One region of the Agrococcus sp. Marseille-Q4369 genome, then DNA from elsewhere that is predicted to be linked to it. Evidence: predicted binding sites of a transcription regulator. Region 1 holds the regulator's gene; each other region holds the start of a gene.
The links. The regulator LexA, encoded in region 1, represses DNA repair genes until DNA is damaged. The targets are predictions, from matches to a motif close to TCGAACANNTGTTCGA.

Region 1 (5,539 bases):
CACCCGCCGCTACGCGCGTCGACAGGTGTCGTGGTTCCAGCGCTACCCGGCCGCGCCGCCCGCAGACGCGGTCGAGCTCGCACAGCGCGCGGTCGCTAGCCTGGGGGGATGACGACGCACGCCACCGGATTCGCGAAGGGCCACGGCACGGGCAACGACTTCGTGCTCGTCGCCGACCCGGCAGGCGAGCGCCCGCTGCTGCCGGGCGAGGTGCGCGCGCTCGCCGACCGGCGCTTCGGCATCGGGGGCGACGGGGTCATCCGCGCTGTGCCGGCGGGCCGCACCGGCGACGCGGTACTCGACGCCGCGCCCGCGGGCACGTGGGCGATGGACTACTGGAACGCCGACGGCAGCGCGAGCGAGATGTGCGGCAACGGCGTGCGCGTGTTCGTGCGGTTCCTGCTCGAGCAGGGGCTCGCCGAGCTGCCGGACGGCGGCTCGATCGACGTGGCGACGCGCGCCGGCGTGAAGCGAGTCGTGCGGCACGGCAGCCTGCTCGCGGTCGACCTCGGCCCGTTCGAGCTCGGCGGCACGCGGCTCGTGGCCGCAGACGGCCTCGACGTCGCCAGGCCCGGCCTCGACGTCTCGACCGGCAACCCGCACGTCGTCGTCGCCCTCGCCGACGCGGCCGAGCTCGACGCGCTCGACCTGCACCGGCCTCCCTCGCTCGACCCCGTCGCCGAGGACGGCGCGAACGTCGAGTTCGTCGTCCCCGGCGTCATCGCCGACGGCATCGGCTCGATCCGGATGCGCGTGCACGAGCGGGGCGTGGGGGAGACCCTCTCGTGCGGCACGGGCGCCGTCGCCGCGGCCCTCGCGACCCGGCACTGGTCGGGCGGGGCCGCCGACCGCTGGATCGTCGACGTGCCGGGCGGGCGGCTCGAGGTCGACGTCGACGCCCGCGGCCACGCATGGCTCACGGGGCCCGCGGAGATCGTCTTCCGCGGGGAGGCGCTCAGTCCGGCGCCGTGACGGCGATGATGCGGTACGTCTTCCTGGAGTCGGCGCGCTCGACGTTGAAGCCGGCGAAGCGCTCCTGCAGCCAGCGCAGCAGCGAGTCGGCGCCGAGGTGCTTCTGCACGACGAGCCACGCCGTCGCGCCCGGCGCGAGCCGCGGGATCCACGCCTCGAGCAGCTCGTGCAGCTGCTGCTTGCCGATGCGGATCGGCGGGTTCGACCAGATCGCGTCGAAGCGCACATCGGCAGGAACGCGCTCTGGCATCGATGGCACGATGTTCGATAGACTGAGCAGCTCGGCATTCCGCTCGACGAGCGAGAGCGCTCGGGCGTTGACGTCGACGGCCCAGACACGGGCATCGGGGGAGCGGAGCGCGAGCGTCGCGGCGATCGGCCCCCACCCGCAGCCGAGGTCGAGCAGCTCGCCCGTCGCGGGCGGCGCGGGCACGGCGTCGAGCAGCACCGCAGTGCCGACGTCGAGGCGGTCGCCGGAGAAGACGCCGGCGGCGGTCACCATCTCCCGCTCTCGACCCGCGATCGGCACTCGGAGCGTCCGGACCGACTCGGGCGCGGCAGGATCGGGCGAGAAGTAGTGGTCCGACACGGATCCGACAGTACAGAAGGAAGCAACGCATGGCAGAAGCCCAGGACGGCACCGACGGCGGGCGCGCGATGGAGCGCATCCTCGCGTGGGCCGAGCCCGGCGAGCGCGAGCTGCTCGCCGAGCGCGCGCAGGCGCTGCAGGACGACGACGCGCACAGCGACGTCGACGGCGACCAGCTCGACCGCGAGGAGCGCGCCGCGCTCCGCCGTGTCGACGGCCTCCGCACCGAGCTGGAGGACGTCACCGAGGTCGAGTACCGCCAGCTGCGGCTCGAGAACGTCGTGCTCGTGGGCGTCTACAGCGGCGCAGCCGACGACGCCGAGAACTCGCTCCGCGAGCTCGCCGCGCTCGCCGAGACCGCTGGCGCGCGCGTGCTCGACGGGGTCCTCCAGCGGCGACCGAACCCCGACCCGGCGATCTACGTGGGCCGCGGCAAGGCCGAGGAGCTCGCGGCGATGGTGAAGGAGCTCGGCGCCGACACGGTCGTGGCCGACAGCGAGCTCTCGCCGAGCCAGCGGCGCGCGCTCGAGGACCGGGTGAAGGTCAAGGTCATCGATCGCACCGCGGTCATCCTCGACATCTTCAGCCAGCACGCGACGAGCCGAGAGGGCAAGGCGCAGGTCGAGCTCGCGCAGCTCGAGTACCTGCTGCCGCGCCTGCGCGGCTGGGGCGAGTCGATGTCGCGCCAGGCCGGTGGCCAGGTCGGCGGGCAGGGCGCGGGCATGGGCTCGCGCGGCCCCGGTGAGACGAAGATCGAGCTCGACCGCCGGCGCATCCACTCGCGCATGGCACGGCTCCGCAAGCAGATCAAGGGGTTCGGCCCCGTGCGCCAGGCGAAGCGGGCGAACCGCGACCGCAACGAGGTGCCGGGCGTCGCGATCGCCGGCTACACGAACGCCGGGAAGTCGAGCCTGCTCAACCGCATCACGGGCGCGGGCGTGCTCGTCGAGAACGCGCTCTTCGCGACCCTCGACTCGACCGTGCGGCGGACGCAGACGCCCGACGGCCGCGAGTTCACGATCGCCGACACCGTCGGCTTCGTGCGCGACCTGCCGCACCAGCTCGTCGAGGCGTTCCGCTCGACGCTCGAGGAGGTCGCGGAGTCGGACGTCATCGTGCACGTCGTCGACGCGAGCCACCCCGACCCCGCGTCGCAGATCGCGACCGTGCGCGACGTGCTGGGGGAGACCGGTGCCCGATCCATCCCCGAGATCGTCGTGTTCAACAAGGCGGATCTCGTGAGCCACGACGATCGGCTCGTGCTGCGCGGCCTGCAGCCCGACGCGATCTTCGCGTCTGCTCGCACGGGCGAAGGCGTCGACGAGATCCTCGAGCGGCTCGCCGAGCTGCTGCCGCGGCCTGAGGTCGCGGTCTCGCTGCTCGTGCCCTTCGATCGCGGCGACATCATCGCGATGCTGCACGACCGCTTCGAGGTGCTTCGCGAGGACTACGAGGCCGACGGCACGCGCGTCGAGGCGATGGTCACCGCGGCTGCCGCGGGGCAGCTCGAGGAGTTCGTGGTCGCCTAGGGTCAGACCGCCCTGAGGACCGCGACGACGCGGCCGAGCACCTCGGCCTCGTCGCCGAGGATGGGTTCGAATGCCGAGTTGCGCGGCAGCAGCCACGTGTGGCCGTCGCGCTGCTTGAACACCTTGACCGTCGCCTCGCCGTCGAGCATCGCCGCGACGATGTCGCCGTTGACGGCATCGCGCTGCTGACGCACGACGACCCAGTCGCCGTCGCAGATCGCGGCGTCGACCATCGAGTCGCCGACGACCTGCAGCATGAAGAGATCGCCGGAGCCGACGAGCTGCTTCGGCAGCGGGAACACGTCGTCGACCTGCTCCTCGGCCGTGATCGGGATGCCCGCGGCGATGCGGCCGACGAGCGGCACGAACGCCGCCTGCTGGATCGAGCCGACCGACTCGTCGATCTCGTCGTCGACGAGCACCTCGATCGTGCGCGGACGAGCCGGGTCGCGGCGGATGCAGCCGGCGAGCTCGAGCTGCCCGAGCTGGTGCGTGACGCTCGAGAGCGACGAGAGGCCGACGGCGTCACCGATCTCGCGGTAGCTCGGCGGGTACCCGCGCTGCTTCACGGCGCGCTGGATCACCTGCAGGATCGCCTGCTGCTTCTCGGTGAGCTGCCTCGTCATCCGTTGCCCCGATCCCCGCGTGTCAGTGGTGCCTGATGGACTCCTGGTGGTTCGAAAGCGTATCCGAGAGGGCGCCCGGATCAAACGCACGTTCGAGCGAGTCGTGGAGAAAGTTCCCACGACGGGGTTGACGCGTGCGGCAGTTCGAAAGTAGATTCGAAACAGAGATTCGCAGCCGGTGCTCCCGGCCGAGCACCGGCTGCGGATCCCAGTCCTCGGACTGGATCGAGAGGAGGCACTCATGACCGCCATCGCCATCACCGCCACCGCCGGCGCCGCACCGACGCTCCGCCTGCGCATGACCGCTCGCGGCCGCCGCGCCCTCGCATTGCTCGTCGCCGCGCCCGTGCTCGCCCTGGGCGCGCTCGCCGGCGCGGGCCTCATCGGCGACGCGGTCGCCGGTGCCGTCGCCTCCTCCTCGGCCTCGACCGCCGAGTTCGAGCACATCACGGTCGTGCCGGGCCAGTCGCTCTGGCAGATCGCCGAGGCCGTCGCCCCCGAGGCCGACCCGCGCGACGTCATCGCCGAGATCGAGCTGCTCAACGGCATCGCCGGCGCCATCCAGCCGGGCGAGCGGCTCGCCATCCCCGCGCAGTACGCCGACTGAGCAGCACGCGCCGCGACCGGGTCGCGCGCGGCCGACGGCATCCGCCGAAGTCCTAGGCTGGATCGGTGACGAGCCTCGACGACCTCCCGATCCGCGACGACCTCCGCGGGCTGACGCCCTACGGCGCACCGCAGCTCGAGGTCCCCGTGCGGCTCAACGTCAACGAGAACGCCTATCGGGTGCCCGAGGAGGTCGCGCTCGACGTCGTGCAGGAGGTCGCGCGCGCCCTGCCCGACGCCAACCGCTACCCCGACCGCGAGTTCGACGAGCTGCGCCGCTCGTTCGCGCGCTACTTGGGCCACGGCGTGACGCCCGAGCAGATCTGGGCAGGCAACGGCTCCAACGAGGTGCTCCAGCACGTGCTCCAGGCCTTCGGCGGTCCCGGTCGCACGCTGCTGTCGTTCACCCCCACCTACTCGATGTACCCGCTGCTCGCGCAGGGCGTGGGGATGCGGTGGGTCCCGGTGCCGAGGGACGAGGAGTTCACCGTCGACGCCGGCGCCGTCCGCGCGGCGATCGCCGAGCACGACCCCGACGTCGTGTTCCTCTGCTCGCCGAACAACCCGACCGGCACGGGCATCGACCTCGAGACGATCGAGGCGGCCTGTGATGCGGCGCGCGGCATCGTGCTCGTCGACGAGGCGTACGCCGAGTTCGCTCGCGACCGCGACCGCACGGCCCTCACGCTGCTCGAGCGGCACCCGCGGCTGCTCGTCTCGCGCACCATGAGCAAGGCCTTCGCGTTCGCCGGCATGCGGGTCGGCTACCTCGCCGCCCACCCGGCCGTCATCGACGCGCTCCGGCTCGTGCGGCTGCCCTACCACCTCTCGGCCATCACCCAGGCGGCGGCCGTCGCGGCTCTGCGCCACAGCGACGTCATGCTCTCGCGCGTCGACGACCTGCGCGCCGAGCGCGACCGCATGGTCGAGGAGCTCTCCCGGCTCGGCTACCGCCCCTACCCGTCGGACGCGAACTTCGTGCTCGTCGGGGGCGTCGACGACCCGCAGGCGACCTTCCGCGCCCTGCTGGAGCGCGGCATTCTCGTGCGCGACGTCGGTCTGCCGGGCACGCTGCGCATCACCGCGGGCACGAGGGGCGAGACGAGCGCCGTGCTGGCCGCGATGGCCGAACTGCGCGCGGACTAGGATCGAAGGATGGCCCGCACCGCAACCATCGAGCGCACGACGAGCGAGTCGAGCATCCGCCTCACCGTCGA
Region 2 (5,539 bases), 550 kb from region 1:
ATGTAGACGTCCGCGCCGAGCACCGCCGACTCGCGCAGCAGCGAGTCGCCCGCGCCGCCGCAGATCGCGACGCGGCGCACCGAGCGCTCGGGATCACCCGCGACGCGCACGCCGCCCGCGACGGCGGGCAGCAGCTGCGCGAGGGTGCGAGCGAGGCCCGAGAGCGAGACCGGCTCGGGCAGGTCGCCCACGCGACCGAGCCCCTTGGCGTCGTCGACGCGGTTGACGACGATCGGCTCGGCGCCCGCGAGGCGCAGCATCGCGGCGAGCTCGCCGCTCGTGCCGCGGTCGACGGCGTCGGCGTTCGTGTGTGCGGCGAGCAGCGCGACGCGCTCGCGTACGAGCCGCGTGATGACGCGGCCGGCGGGCGTCGTCGCGGCGACGCTCGAGACGCCGCGGAGCAGCAGCGGGTGGTGCACGAGCAGCAGGTCGTCGCCGCGCTCGACGGCCTCGGCCGCAGTGGCCTCGGTCGCATCGACGGCGAGCAGGATGCGCGACACCTCGTCAGCGGGATCGCCCGCGACGAGCCCGACGGCGTCCCAGTCCTCGGCGGTCGCGGCGGGCCAGAGCGCCTCGACGGCACGCTGCACATCCGCCACGGTCGTCATGGCCCCATCCTAGGGAGCGCACGGGGCCACCGCGGTCGGTGCGATGATGGTCGAGGGCGGTTGGCGCAGCTGGTAGCGCACTTCGTTTACACCGAAGGGGTCGCCGGTTCGAGCCCGGCACCGCCCACGAGCGGCCTCGATCGACTGTGGCCCGAAGCAGCCGGTCGAGTGCCGAGTGCGCCGACCGCAGCGCCGCAGCCGGGTCGGGCTGGGCGGTGACCCAGACCGCGCTCTCGTTCATCGCTCCGGAGAGCTGCGCGGCGAGCAGGCGGCGCTCACCCCAGCTCCTCGAGCGCGTCGCGGAGGTGGGCACCCGAGTGCTCGGCGTCGCTCCGCCGCCACGCCTCCCAGCCGAGGATTGCTGGCGCGTCGACGAGCAGGATGCGAGCGGTCGCGCGGGCGGTGATGGCGTCTCGGAAGGCGTGCGATCCAGCGCGCAGCCGCTCGAGCGGATCCTCGTCGGCCTCGTCGGCGGCGGCGACCACGCGTTCGGCCACCTCCCCGTGCAGACGGTCGACCACTGGGGCGAGCACCCCAGCCTCGCGGCCGCAGTGGTGGTAGACCGCCCCGCGCGTCACCCCCGCCGCGCGTGCCACATCGTCGAGAGAGACCGCGGCGACGCCTCGGGCGGCGAACTGCGCGCTCGCTCGTACGAGACCGAGTGGTACGTGCCCCTGCGACTGGGCGACTTCGAGCTCGCGATCCTGGCACACGACCATCCGACGATCCCCGCCGGGCGCCGAGCGCTGCCGAGCGGCGTGCTGCTGAACCTCGAGGTGGACGACGTCGACGCGGTGCACGAGCGGCTCACGCGCGAGCTCGGGCTCGAGCCGCGGCTCCCCTTGCGCGACGAGGACTTCGGGCATTGGCACTGCATCTTCGAAGCGCCGGATGGGGCGCTGCTCGACGTGATCCAGCCGATCGCGCCGAGCGCGGCGTTCGCCAAGGCCCACCTCGACGGCTGAGCGATCTGCCGTCCCTTCGCGTCGGACGGCCTAGGTGCGCATCGGGACCGACGGAGGCGTCGTGCCGAGTCGGGTAGGGCTTGCTCCGAGCCATCCCGCGATGCGTTCGCGCTGGCGTCGTCGGGGTCTGCGGATGGGTGGCAGGAGGGTGCGGGTGACGCGCCAGCGGGTGCCGATCCTGTCGATGCGGAGTCTGCCGCTGTGGACCTCGCGATGGCACGTCGGGCATAGCAGGATGCCGTTGTCGGTGTCGGTGGGGCCGCCGTCGGCCCAGCGCATGACGTGGTGCACGTCGCCCCAGGTGGCGGGGATGTGGCAGTCGGGGCCTTGGCAGTGGCGGTCGCGGAGCATGATCGCGATCCGCTGCCAGAGGGAGAACAGCCGCTTGCGGCGGCCGAGCTTGAGGACGTGGCCGTCGCTGTCGACGAGCGCGGCCTGCACGAACCCGTCGCAGACGATCCGGGCCGCGAGCCCGGCCGGGACGGTCTCGCCGGTCTCGACGATGTCGCACGTCGCCGGCCGCCCCTCGGCGTGCTTGTCGAGCTGCGCCTGGGTGATCGCGACCAGCAGCGTCGGCGCGTCGCCGCCGGGCCGGGGCGGCTCGCCCGAGCGGGCGTGGGCGCGGAACAGGCCCACCAGCACGTCCGCGTGCCGCTGCGCGTCGGTGCGCTCATCATCGGCCGGCGCGTCGGGGTTCTCGAAGCCGTCGCCGGTGCGCGGCGAGTCGTAGGCGGCCAGCACCGCCATCACCTCCGCCCCCTCCACCGGCGGGAACGCGACCCGGCCGCGGAAGACCCCGTCCGCGCACTGCGCGAGCGTGAACTCGCGCTCGGCGACCTGCTGATCTTCACGCGGCTCCGCCCCGTCGGGGTCGAGCGCGGAGAGCCACTGCCGCGCCGTGACCGCCAGCAGCTCCGGCGGGGTGGGGACCGCGTCGTCGTAGCCGCGCTCGCCCGGACGCTGCTCCCCCACCGCCGCACCCACGAGGTCCTCCTCCGCGGCCAGCCGGGCGTCGGGGTCGGCGCGGCCGCCGGCGGACTCCAGCACCCCCACGATCGCCCGGCCCTGGTCGATCGCGATCGACCCGTCCTCCAGCGCGCCCGCGACGTGCGGGTAGAGCGGCTCCAGCGGCAGCCCGGTCGACCCCACCCGCGGCGTCGACGCCCGCGCGAGCTGCAGGATCGCCTTCGCCCGCGAGGCCGAGACGCCCGCCTCGTGCCGCAGCGCGGTCTTCGTCGAGTGGTAGCCGAACGTGCGCGCCTGGTTCGGCGCATCCATCGCCGGCACCGAACGCTCCACCACCCCCGCCACCCGCACCAGCGCGCCATCGGCCAGCCGGGCCAGCTCGCCGACAGCGGCGAACGCATCCCAGCGCTCGACATCGCCCATGGACCCGAACGCGGCCAGGATCGCCTCGACATCCGCCTGCACCGCGGCCAGCCGCTCGCGCAGGCGAGCAGCCTCGGGCGACCTGCCCTGCCGCTGCTGCCCGTCCATCACGACCCTCCAACACGACCACACCGACGCCGTCGCTGTCCCCCGATTCTACCGAGCCACTCGAATGTCTGTTCGAGGATCGAGGGGCCTGTGGAGAACTCGGCCGGCGCCGCGACGGCGCTTCGACACGCTTCAGCCGCCTGCCGCGGCGGAGCGGCTCAGCGAGCGGCAGCGGGGCGGAGCGGCCCCGCGGCGGGAAGGTCAGGCGACCTTCGCGAGCGCCTCGCGGTACGCCTCGAGGTCGCGCGACTCGGTCGTCGCGACGCGGAAGTGGTCGGCGATGCGACCCTCGCGGTCGATGACGTAGGTCGCACGGGTCGCGACGCCGCGCTCCGGCAGGAATGCGTCGTAGGCCTGCGCGACCGCTCCGTGCGGCCAGAAGTCGCTCAGCAGGCGGAACGAGAAGCCCTCCTGCTCGGCGAAGACGCGGAGCGACGCCGCGGTGTCGACCGAGATGGCGAGCACCTCGGCCTCGGAGCCCTCGAAGTCGCTGATCTCGTCGCGGATCGAGCACAGCTCTCCCGTGCAACGCCCGGTGAAGGCCGCCGGGTAGAAGACGAGCACGACGGGACGGCCGCGGAGCTCCGAGAGCGTCACAGCCTCCCCCGTGTGATCCGTGAGCGTGAAGTCGGGTGCCTCGTCGCCGATCTGCAGTGCCATGCGGGCCTCCTCAAGTGATCTCGCGCATCCGCTCGACCATCGTGCCAGAGCACCCCCGCGCGCGCCCTTCGAGGACCGGCCGGTGGATAGAGTGGAGGGGTTGCGCCCGCCACCCAGGAGCGCACGCGCCCAATCGACGTCAGGAGCTTCGGTGCTGAACGACCAGGACCCGTACTCGGCCCACGTGAACGACCCCGACCCGAGCGAGACCGCCGAGTGGCAGGAGTCGCTCTCGCAGCTCGTCGAGGCGAACGGCCACCAGCGCGGGCGCGAGATCATGCTGAGCCTGCTGAAGCGCTCGAAGGAGCTGCACCTCGGCGTGCCGATGGTGCCCACGACGGACTACCTCAACACCATCGCGCCCGACGCCGAGCCCGAGTTCCCCGGCGACGAGGCGCTCGAGCGCACCTACCGCCGCTGGATCCGCTGGAACGCGGCCATCATGGTGCACCGCGCCCAGGCGCCCGGCATCGGGGTCGGCGGCCACATCTCGACCTACGCCTCCTCGGCGTCGCTCTACGAGGTCGGCCTCAACCACTTCTTCCGCGGCCAGGACGCCCCCGGCGGCGGCGACCAGATCTTCTACCAGGGCCACGCCTCCCCCGGCATGTACGCCCGCGCGTTCCTCGAGGGCCGCTTGAGCGAGGCGCAGATGGACGCCTTCCGCCAGGAGAAGTCGAAGGCGCCCAACGGCATCCCCTCCTACCCGCACCCGCGGATGATGCCCGACTTCTGGCAGTTCCCGACGGTCTCGATGGGCCTCGGCCCCATCAACGCGATCTACCAGGCGCAGGCCAACCGCTACCTCGTCAACCGCGGCATCAAGAGCGAGCTCGACTCGCAGGTGTGGGCGTTCCTCGGCGACGGCGAGATGGACGAGGTCGAGTCGCGCGGCGCGCTGCAGCTCGCGGCGAACGACGGGCTCGACAACCTCAACTTCGTCATCAACGCCAACCTCCAGCGCCTCGACGGCCCGGTGCGCGGCAACGGCAAGATCATCCAGGAGCTCGAGTCGTTCTTCCGCGGCGCCGGCTGGAACGTCATCAAGGTCATCTGGGGCCGTGAGTGGGATGCGCTCCTCGAGCAGGACCACGAGGGCGCCCTCCGCGACCTCATGAACGCGACGCCGGATGGCGACTACCAGACCTACAAGGCGGAGTCGGGCCTGTTCGTGCGCGAGCACTTCTTCGGCCGCGACCCGCGCACGCTCGAGATGGTCAAGCACCTCTCGGACGACGAGATCTGGGCGCTCAAGCGCGGCGGCCACGACTACCGCAAGGTCTACGCGGCCTACAAGGCGGCGACCGAGCACAAGGGCCAGCCGACCGTCATCATCGCGAAGACGATCAAGGGCTACGGCCTCGGCAAGAGCTTCGAGGGCCGCAACGCGACCCACCAGATGAAGAAGCTCACGCTCGACGACCTCAAGTCGTTCCGCGACGCGATGCAGATCGACATCTCCGACAAGCAGCTCGAGAGCGATCCGTACCACCCGCCGTACTGGAACCCCGGCATGGACTCCCCCGAGATCCAGTACATGCTCGAGCGCCGCCGCGAGCTCGGCGGCTTCACGCCCGAGCGCCGCTCGAAGCACACGATCATCCCGCTGCCCGAGGACAAGACCTACGACATGCCCAAGAAGGGCTCGGGCAAGCAGCAGGTCGCCACGACGATGGCCTTCGTGCGGCTCCTCAAGGACCTGCTGCGCGACAAGGGCTGGGGCGACCGCTTCGTGCCGATCATCCCGGACGAGGCCCGCACGTTCGGCATCGACGCGTTCTTCCCGACCGCGAAGATCTACAACCCGCA
Region 3 (5,539 bases), 440 kb from region 1:
GGTCGCCGGTGTCGCTCAGCTCCACCACGACGCGGTCTCGGCCGAAGAGCGACGCGAGCCGGTCGAGCTCGCGACCCGCAGCATCCGCCCCCTCCGGGTCGGCCTCGCCGAGCGCCTGGCGCACGGCGCCCTTCCGGCAGCCCGAGAGGATCATCCACTCGCCGCTCGCCGTCTCGGCGAGCCGCTCGAGCTCGAAGACGGGCCGGCCCTTCTCGCCCGGCGCGCCCTTCGCGTCGGTCGCGAGGTAGCCGTCGGTGAGGGCGGTCGCGAGCGCCGTGTAGCCGGCGGGGCCGGTCGCGAGCGCCACGAGGTGGCTGCCGCCCGGGTCGGGCACGCCGTTCTGCGGCTCGTCGAGGCCGATCGAGAACTCGGTGCCGAAGACGGTCGGCAGCTCGGCCTCGGCGGCCGCCTCGGCGAAGCGCACCGCGCCGTAGAGCCCGTCGTGGTCGACGAGCGCGAGCGCCTCGAGGCCGAGCCGGCGCGCCTCGGTGACGAGCTCGGTGGGGCTCGCGGCGCCGTCGAGGAACGAGTAGTGCGAGTGCGCGTGCAGCTCGGCGTAGGGCGTGACCGCGCCGGGTTGCGGCACGCGCACGCGGCGGCGCCGCGCCTCGTCGAGGTCGCGCGCGTGCGGCGTGCGGCCGGCGCTGACGTCGCGGTCGGAGAGGATGCCCTCGAGCTCGCTCCACGGCATCGCGGGGTTGTTCCAGCCCATCTCCTCGCCTCCTTCCCGCGTGTCGTCGAGGCATCGGCCTCATTCGAACGTACATTCGAATGCTACCCGTCGTCGCCCACTCGCGCCACAGCTCCCACCGGTCGCCCGATCGCCCCGCCCTAGGCTTGCCGCATGTCTGCCACGCGCGCTCCCGGCCGCTCCGACGCCGGCCGCGACGGTGCGCGGTCGGTGGGACGCGGCTCACGGCGCGGCACGATCCTCCGCATTGCCGCGCTCATCGCGGTCGTCGCGGCGATCATCTGGGTCGCGGCGACGGTGCGGCTGCCCGACCTCGACGACCTCCGCGCGCAGATCGAGGGCTTCGGCTGGTGGAGCTGGCTCGTCTTCGTCGCCGCCTACGCCGTCGTGGCGCTCACGCCCATCCCGGTGACGATCATGGCGCTCGTCGGCGGCCTGCTGTTCGGCGTGCCGGCGGGCAGCCTGCTCTCGGTCGTCGGCGCCGTCATCGGCAGCATCGGCGCCTACTGGATCGCCCGCGCGGTCGGCCGCACGACCGTCATGCGCCTGCTCGGCCGGCACGCCAAGAAGCTCGAGGACCGGCTCGACGAGAGCAGCGGCTTCGCGGCCGTGTTCACGCTCCGGGTCATGCCGGGCATGCCCTACTGGCCCGTCAACTACGGCGCCGGCGCGCTCGGGGTGCCGAGCCGCGTCTTCTCGATCGCATCGCTCTTCGCCTCCGTGCCCGGGCAGGTCTCGCTCGTCTCGATCGGCGCCTTCATCGCCGCGCCGTCGTTCTGGGCGGGCGCGGTCGTCGTCATCGCGTGGGGCGTCGTGCTCGGCTTCACGATCTGGGCGTGGCGCTCGTGGCGCGGCAAGGCCGAGCACTCGCTGCCGGGCGAGCCGGATCCCTCCGACACCTCCGCTGGTTGAGCCGCTCCGCCGCCGCAGGCGGCTGAGCGAGTCGAAACCATTCGCCGAGAGCCGTCAGGCGTAGCGCCCCTCCGCGAGCCACGACCCATCGGCGTGCAGCAGCACCCACGCCTCCCCCTCGCCGTCGAGGATCTGCACGCGGTGCACGACGTCGCCGAGCTCGCGGCGCCGGATCGGCCACGGCCCCGCCCACGCGACCACGCGACGACGGGCGGATGCGGGGGGCGAGAAGGCGACAGGGCTCCCCTGCCGCTCGTCGAGGGCCGCGGCGTCGACCGACTCCCCCGCCGCATCGAGCAGCCGCACGGGCAGCGGCGGCCGGAAGACGACCGCGGGCCGCGGCGGCGGAAGCGCGCCCGGCCACGGACCCGCGGCCTGCGGCGCCGGTGCATCGCCCCACGGTGTGAGCACGCCGCGCTCGGCGAGCAGCCGCCCGCCACCGGGTCGTGCGGTGAGCACCGCCTCGCGGCCGAGCATGCCCTGCAGCCGCTCGAGCGCGTGCTTCGTGCGGTCGTCGATGTCGCCGCCGCCCCACAGCCCCGGCATGTGCTCGACGTCGGCGTCGAGCCGCTCGGGCAGCGCCTGCACCTCGACGAGCGCCGAGCCGAGCTCGCTCTCGCCCAGCTGCCACCGCATCCGGTCGACGATGTCGCCCGCGCGCAGGAACCCCGGCTGCCGCCAGAGCCGCTCGCTCACGCGGCCCTCCTCGCCGCGCATGACGATGCGGATCTCGCTGCACACGAGCCGCTGCTCGGCGAGCTGCCGCACGAAGCGCTCGACCGGCTCGCGCACCGCGAGCGCGAGCTCGTGCACGCCCTCGATGCCCGGCTCGAACGCGAGCCGCAGCACTCGCTCCTCGCCGAGGCCGCTGTCGTCGACGCGCCGGTCGTCGAGCCCGCGCGCCCTCGCGAGCGCCACGAGCCCGGCCTCGCCGAAGCGGTCGCGCACGCTCGCGTCGGGCAGCTGCGCGAAGCCGCCGAGGGTGTGCACGCCGAGCCGGTGCAGCATGCTCGGCAGCTCGTCGTCGCCGAGCACGCCGACGGGCAGGCGGCTGAGGAACTCGCGGCTGCGGCCCGCCGGCACGATCGTCTCAGCGCCCGCGCCCGCGGCGAGCTCCGCCGAGAAGCGGTCGTCGGCGACGCCGAAGCTCGCCGTGAGCCCGAGTGGGGCGAGCGCGCCTCGCACCGCCTCGATCGCGCGCGACTCGGAGCCGTAGAACCGGCTCGCCCCGCGCATCCGGAACGCGAGCGCCCCGTCGCCGATCGGCTGCGCCGTCGGCACGACCGCGAGCACCGCGCGCACGACGCGCTCGAAGGCGAGCGCCTCCCCGACCGGGTCGGCGGGCGCGAGCGCGAGCATCGGCGATGCGCCCTGCGCGTCGCGCACCCGCATCCCCACCCGCACGCCATCGGCGCGGGCCTCTGCGTCGCACGCGACGACGCGCAGCGCGTGCACGATCGCGCCGGGCGATCCCTGCTCGCCGCCCGCGGGCAGCGCGCCGGTCTGGCGCGCGACGACGACCGACCAGTCGGGCACCTTGAGCACGCCGACGCGGCCGCCGCGCACCCGCGCTCCGGTCTCGCTCTCCGTCTCGATCGTCACACCTCATCATCGAACACACGTTCGATCAGCGTCAAGCGGATGCGGTGTGTCGCGGCCGCGATCGGGTGCGGGCATGCAGAGGTGCGGGACGCGGCTCGCGCGCCCCGCACCCCCGCTCCATTCAGCTCACCCCGGTCGAGCGGCGGCGCAGCAGCAGGAGCGCACCCGCTGCGAGCAGGGCGAGCGCCGGGAGCAGCATCTCGCCAGCGCTGCCACCCGTGCGGGGCAGCATCGCCGTCGGCTCGTCGGCGGCCACGGCCGTCACCGCGCGATCCGTCTTGGCGTCGCCCGCCGGCTCGTCACCGGGGACGTCGCCCTTGTCGATCGGAGCGGGCTCGCCGGGCATGCCGGGCTCACCGGGCTGACCAGGCTCGCCGGGCTGTCCAGGCTCGCCAGGCTGACCCGGGGCGACCGGCGCTCCGTCGACGCAGCCCGGCGAGACGACGCCGAGCAGCGAGAGGGCGACGCACACGTCGGCGTCGATGAGCGGCGGCTGCTCAGGACGGTCCGAGCCCTCGCCGGCACCCGGCGCCACCGCCGGCGCGCAGGAGCCCGAGCTCGAGCCCAGCAGACCGAGGCCCAGGCAGACATCCGCGTCGATCAGCGACGGTGAACCAGGCTGCTCGCCCTCGTCACCGTCACCCGCACCCGGCGTCACCACCGGCGGTGCGAGCTCAGGCAGCGGGGAGGCGCAACGGCGCCTCCTCCTCGAGCTCGACCGCCGGCCGACCCGCGATCGGGATGCGCGCCCTCCGCGGTGCGCCGCCCGCAGCCGCCTCGACGAGCAGGCTCCCCGCGGCGATCCGCCCGTCGCCGTCGGCGAGGCCCTGCCACTCGGCGCGCACGCTCCGCACGACGGTCGCAGCGTTCGGCCACTCGCCGACGACGAGCAGCGTCGAGGAGGCCTGCCGCAGCCGCGCCGCGAGGCGCGCGGCCTCGGTGGGCGTCACGCGCGCGGGAGAGGCGGCGAGCACGACCGGCATCGCCTCGGCGAGGCTCGCGACCGCGTCGAGCCACGCGCGGCCCGGCTGCGGCACGAGCGCGATGCGGTCGATCGGCACACCGAGGTCGCGGGCCGCCTCGATGCCGAGGTCGGGCATGCCGACGATCGCGCCCCACGCGCCGGCAGGCAGGGCCGCGCCCAGGCACGCGAGCGCGAGGCTGCGCGACTGGATGCTGTGGGCGGCGCCGGGGCGGAGGCTGCGGACGACCTCGTCGAGCCCGGCGGGCGCCGACTCGTCGACCGTCGGCGCGGTCGCGGGCACGGCCTGCTGCATGCCGCGCAGCCGCTCGCGGAGCGCCTCGATCGTCGCGGTGCGCTCCTCGCCCGAGCGGCGCTCGAGCCTCGTGGTCGCCATCCTCATCCCCCCATTCTCGAAGGTGTGTTCGAACCGGTCAACCGCCTGCGGCGTGTCGGCGGCCGTGCTCCATGCGAAGATCGATCCCGATCCGCTGAGCCCTGCGACCGCGACGAGGAGGCCGGATGGCGACCGACGCTCCCCACCCCGACGACGCATCCGAGACCCTCGCACCGGCCGCCGACACCGACCGCTCGACCGGCACCCACGTGCTGTGCGTCACGACGAACCCCGCGATCGACATCACCTACACGATCGACGACCTGCGGCCCGGCTCGAGCCACCGCGTGCCGACCGGGCTCGCGCGCGCGGGAGGGAAGGGCGTCAACGTCGCGCGCGTGCTGCACCAGCAGCACGGTCGCGCGATCGTCGTCGCCCCGGTCGGCGGCCCCGTGCAGTCGCTGTTCGTGCACGACCTCGACCGCTCCGGGATCCCGCACCGGCTCGTCGAGGTGTCGGCACCCACGCGGCGCACGACCGCGATCGTCACCCCCGCCGGCACCACGAACCTCAACGAGACCGGCGAGCCGATCGACCACGACGACTGGGCGCGCGTGCTCGAGATCGTGCGCGCCGAGGCGCCCGCCGCGCGCGTCGTCGTCTCGTCGGGCTCGCTCCCGCCGCTGACGCCCGACCGCTTCTGCGCATCCGTCGTCGACATCGCGCTCGCCGCCGGCCGCCCCGTGATCGTCGACGTCGGCGGCGAGCAGCTGCGGCACGCGATGGCCTCGGGCGCGACGGCCGTCAAGCCCAACCGGCACGAGCTCTTCGACGCCATGGGCGGCACCGACCCGCTCGACGCCGCCCGCCGGCTCGCGGCGCTCGGCACCGGCACCGTCTTCGCGTCGCTCGACATCGAGGGGATGCTCGCGGTGCTCCCCGACGGTCGCGCGTGGCACGCCGTGCTCGACCACGTGCTCGACGGCAACCCGACCGGCGCGGGCGACGCCGCCGTCGCGGCGCTCGCACAGAGCCT

Region 2: a site for LexA is predicted at 3,131-3,146, ahead of JSQ78_RS01700 (HNH endonuclease signature motif containing protein). Genes of this name have one in related genera too.
Region 3: a site for LexA is predicted at 3,215-3,230, ahead of JSQ78_RS06550 (DNA polymerase Y family protein). Genes of this name have one in related genera too.

Annotation. Positions count from the first base shown of each region.
Region 1 covers NZ_CP070501.1:861,276-866,814, reverse strand. Annotated here, with positions in the region: gene miaA (tRNA (adenosine(37)-N6)-dimethylallyltransferase MiaA) at 1-112, shown strand, start outside; gene dapF (diaminopimelate epimerase) at 109-972, shown strand; gene JSQ78_RS04410 (class I SAM-dependent methyltransferase) at 956-1,561, opposite strand; gene hflX (GTPase HflX) at 1,591-3,090, shown strand; gene lexA (transcriptional repressor LexA) at 3,093-3,716, opposite strand; gene JSQ78_RS04395 (hypothetical protein) at 3,958-4,323, shown strand; gene JSQ78_RS04390 (histidinol-phosphate transaminase) at 4,389-5,468, shown strand; gene hisB (imidazoleglycerol-phosphate dehydratase HisB) at 5,478-5,539, shown strand, end outside.
Region 2 covers NZ_CP070501.1:310,729-316,267, reverse strand. Annotated here, with positions in the region: gene JSQ78_RS01715 (Nif3-like dinuclear metal center hexameric protein) at 1-608, opposite strand, end outside; tRNA gene JSQ78_RS01710 (tRNA-Val) at 663-735, shown strand; gene JSQ78_RS13775 (TetR family C-terminal domain-containing protein) at 884-1,105, opposite strand; partial or broken gene JSQ78_RS13770 (hypothetical protein) at 1,205-1,327, opposite strand; gene JSQ78_RS13765 (VOC family protein) at 1,367-1,573, shown strand; gene JSQ78_RS01700 (HNH endonuclease signature motif containing protein) at 1,604-3,070, opposite strand; gene JSQ78_RS01695 (peroxiredoxin) at 3,272-3,730, opposite strand; gene aceE (pyruvate dehydrogenase (acetyl-transferring), homodimeric type) at 3,882-5,539, shown strand, end outside.
Region 3 covers NZ_CP070501.1:1,303,892-1,309,430, forward strand. Annotated here, with positions in the region: gene JSQ78_RS06540 (error-prone DNA polymerase) at 1-712, opposite strand, end outside; gene JSQ78_RS06545 (TVP38/TMEM64 family protein) at 845-1,603, shown strand; gene JSQ78_RS06550 (DNA polymerase Y family protein) at 1,658-3,205, opposite strand; gene JSQ78_RS06555 (LPXTG cell wall anchor domain-containing protein) at 3,327-3,740, opposite strand; gene imuA' (DnaE2-dependent mutagenesis accessory factor ImuA') at 3,880-4,569, opposite strand; gene JSQ78_RS06565 (1-phosphofructokinase family hexose kinase) at 4,689-5,539, shown strand, end outside.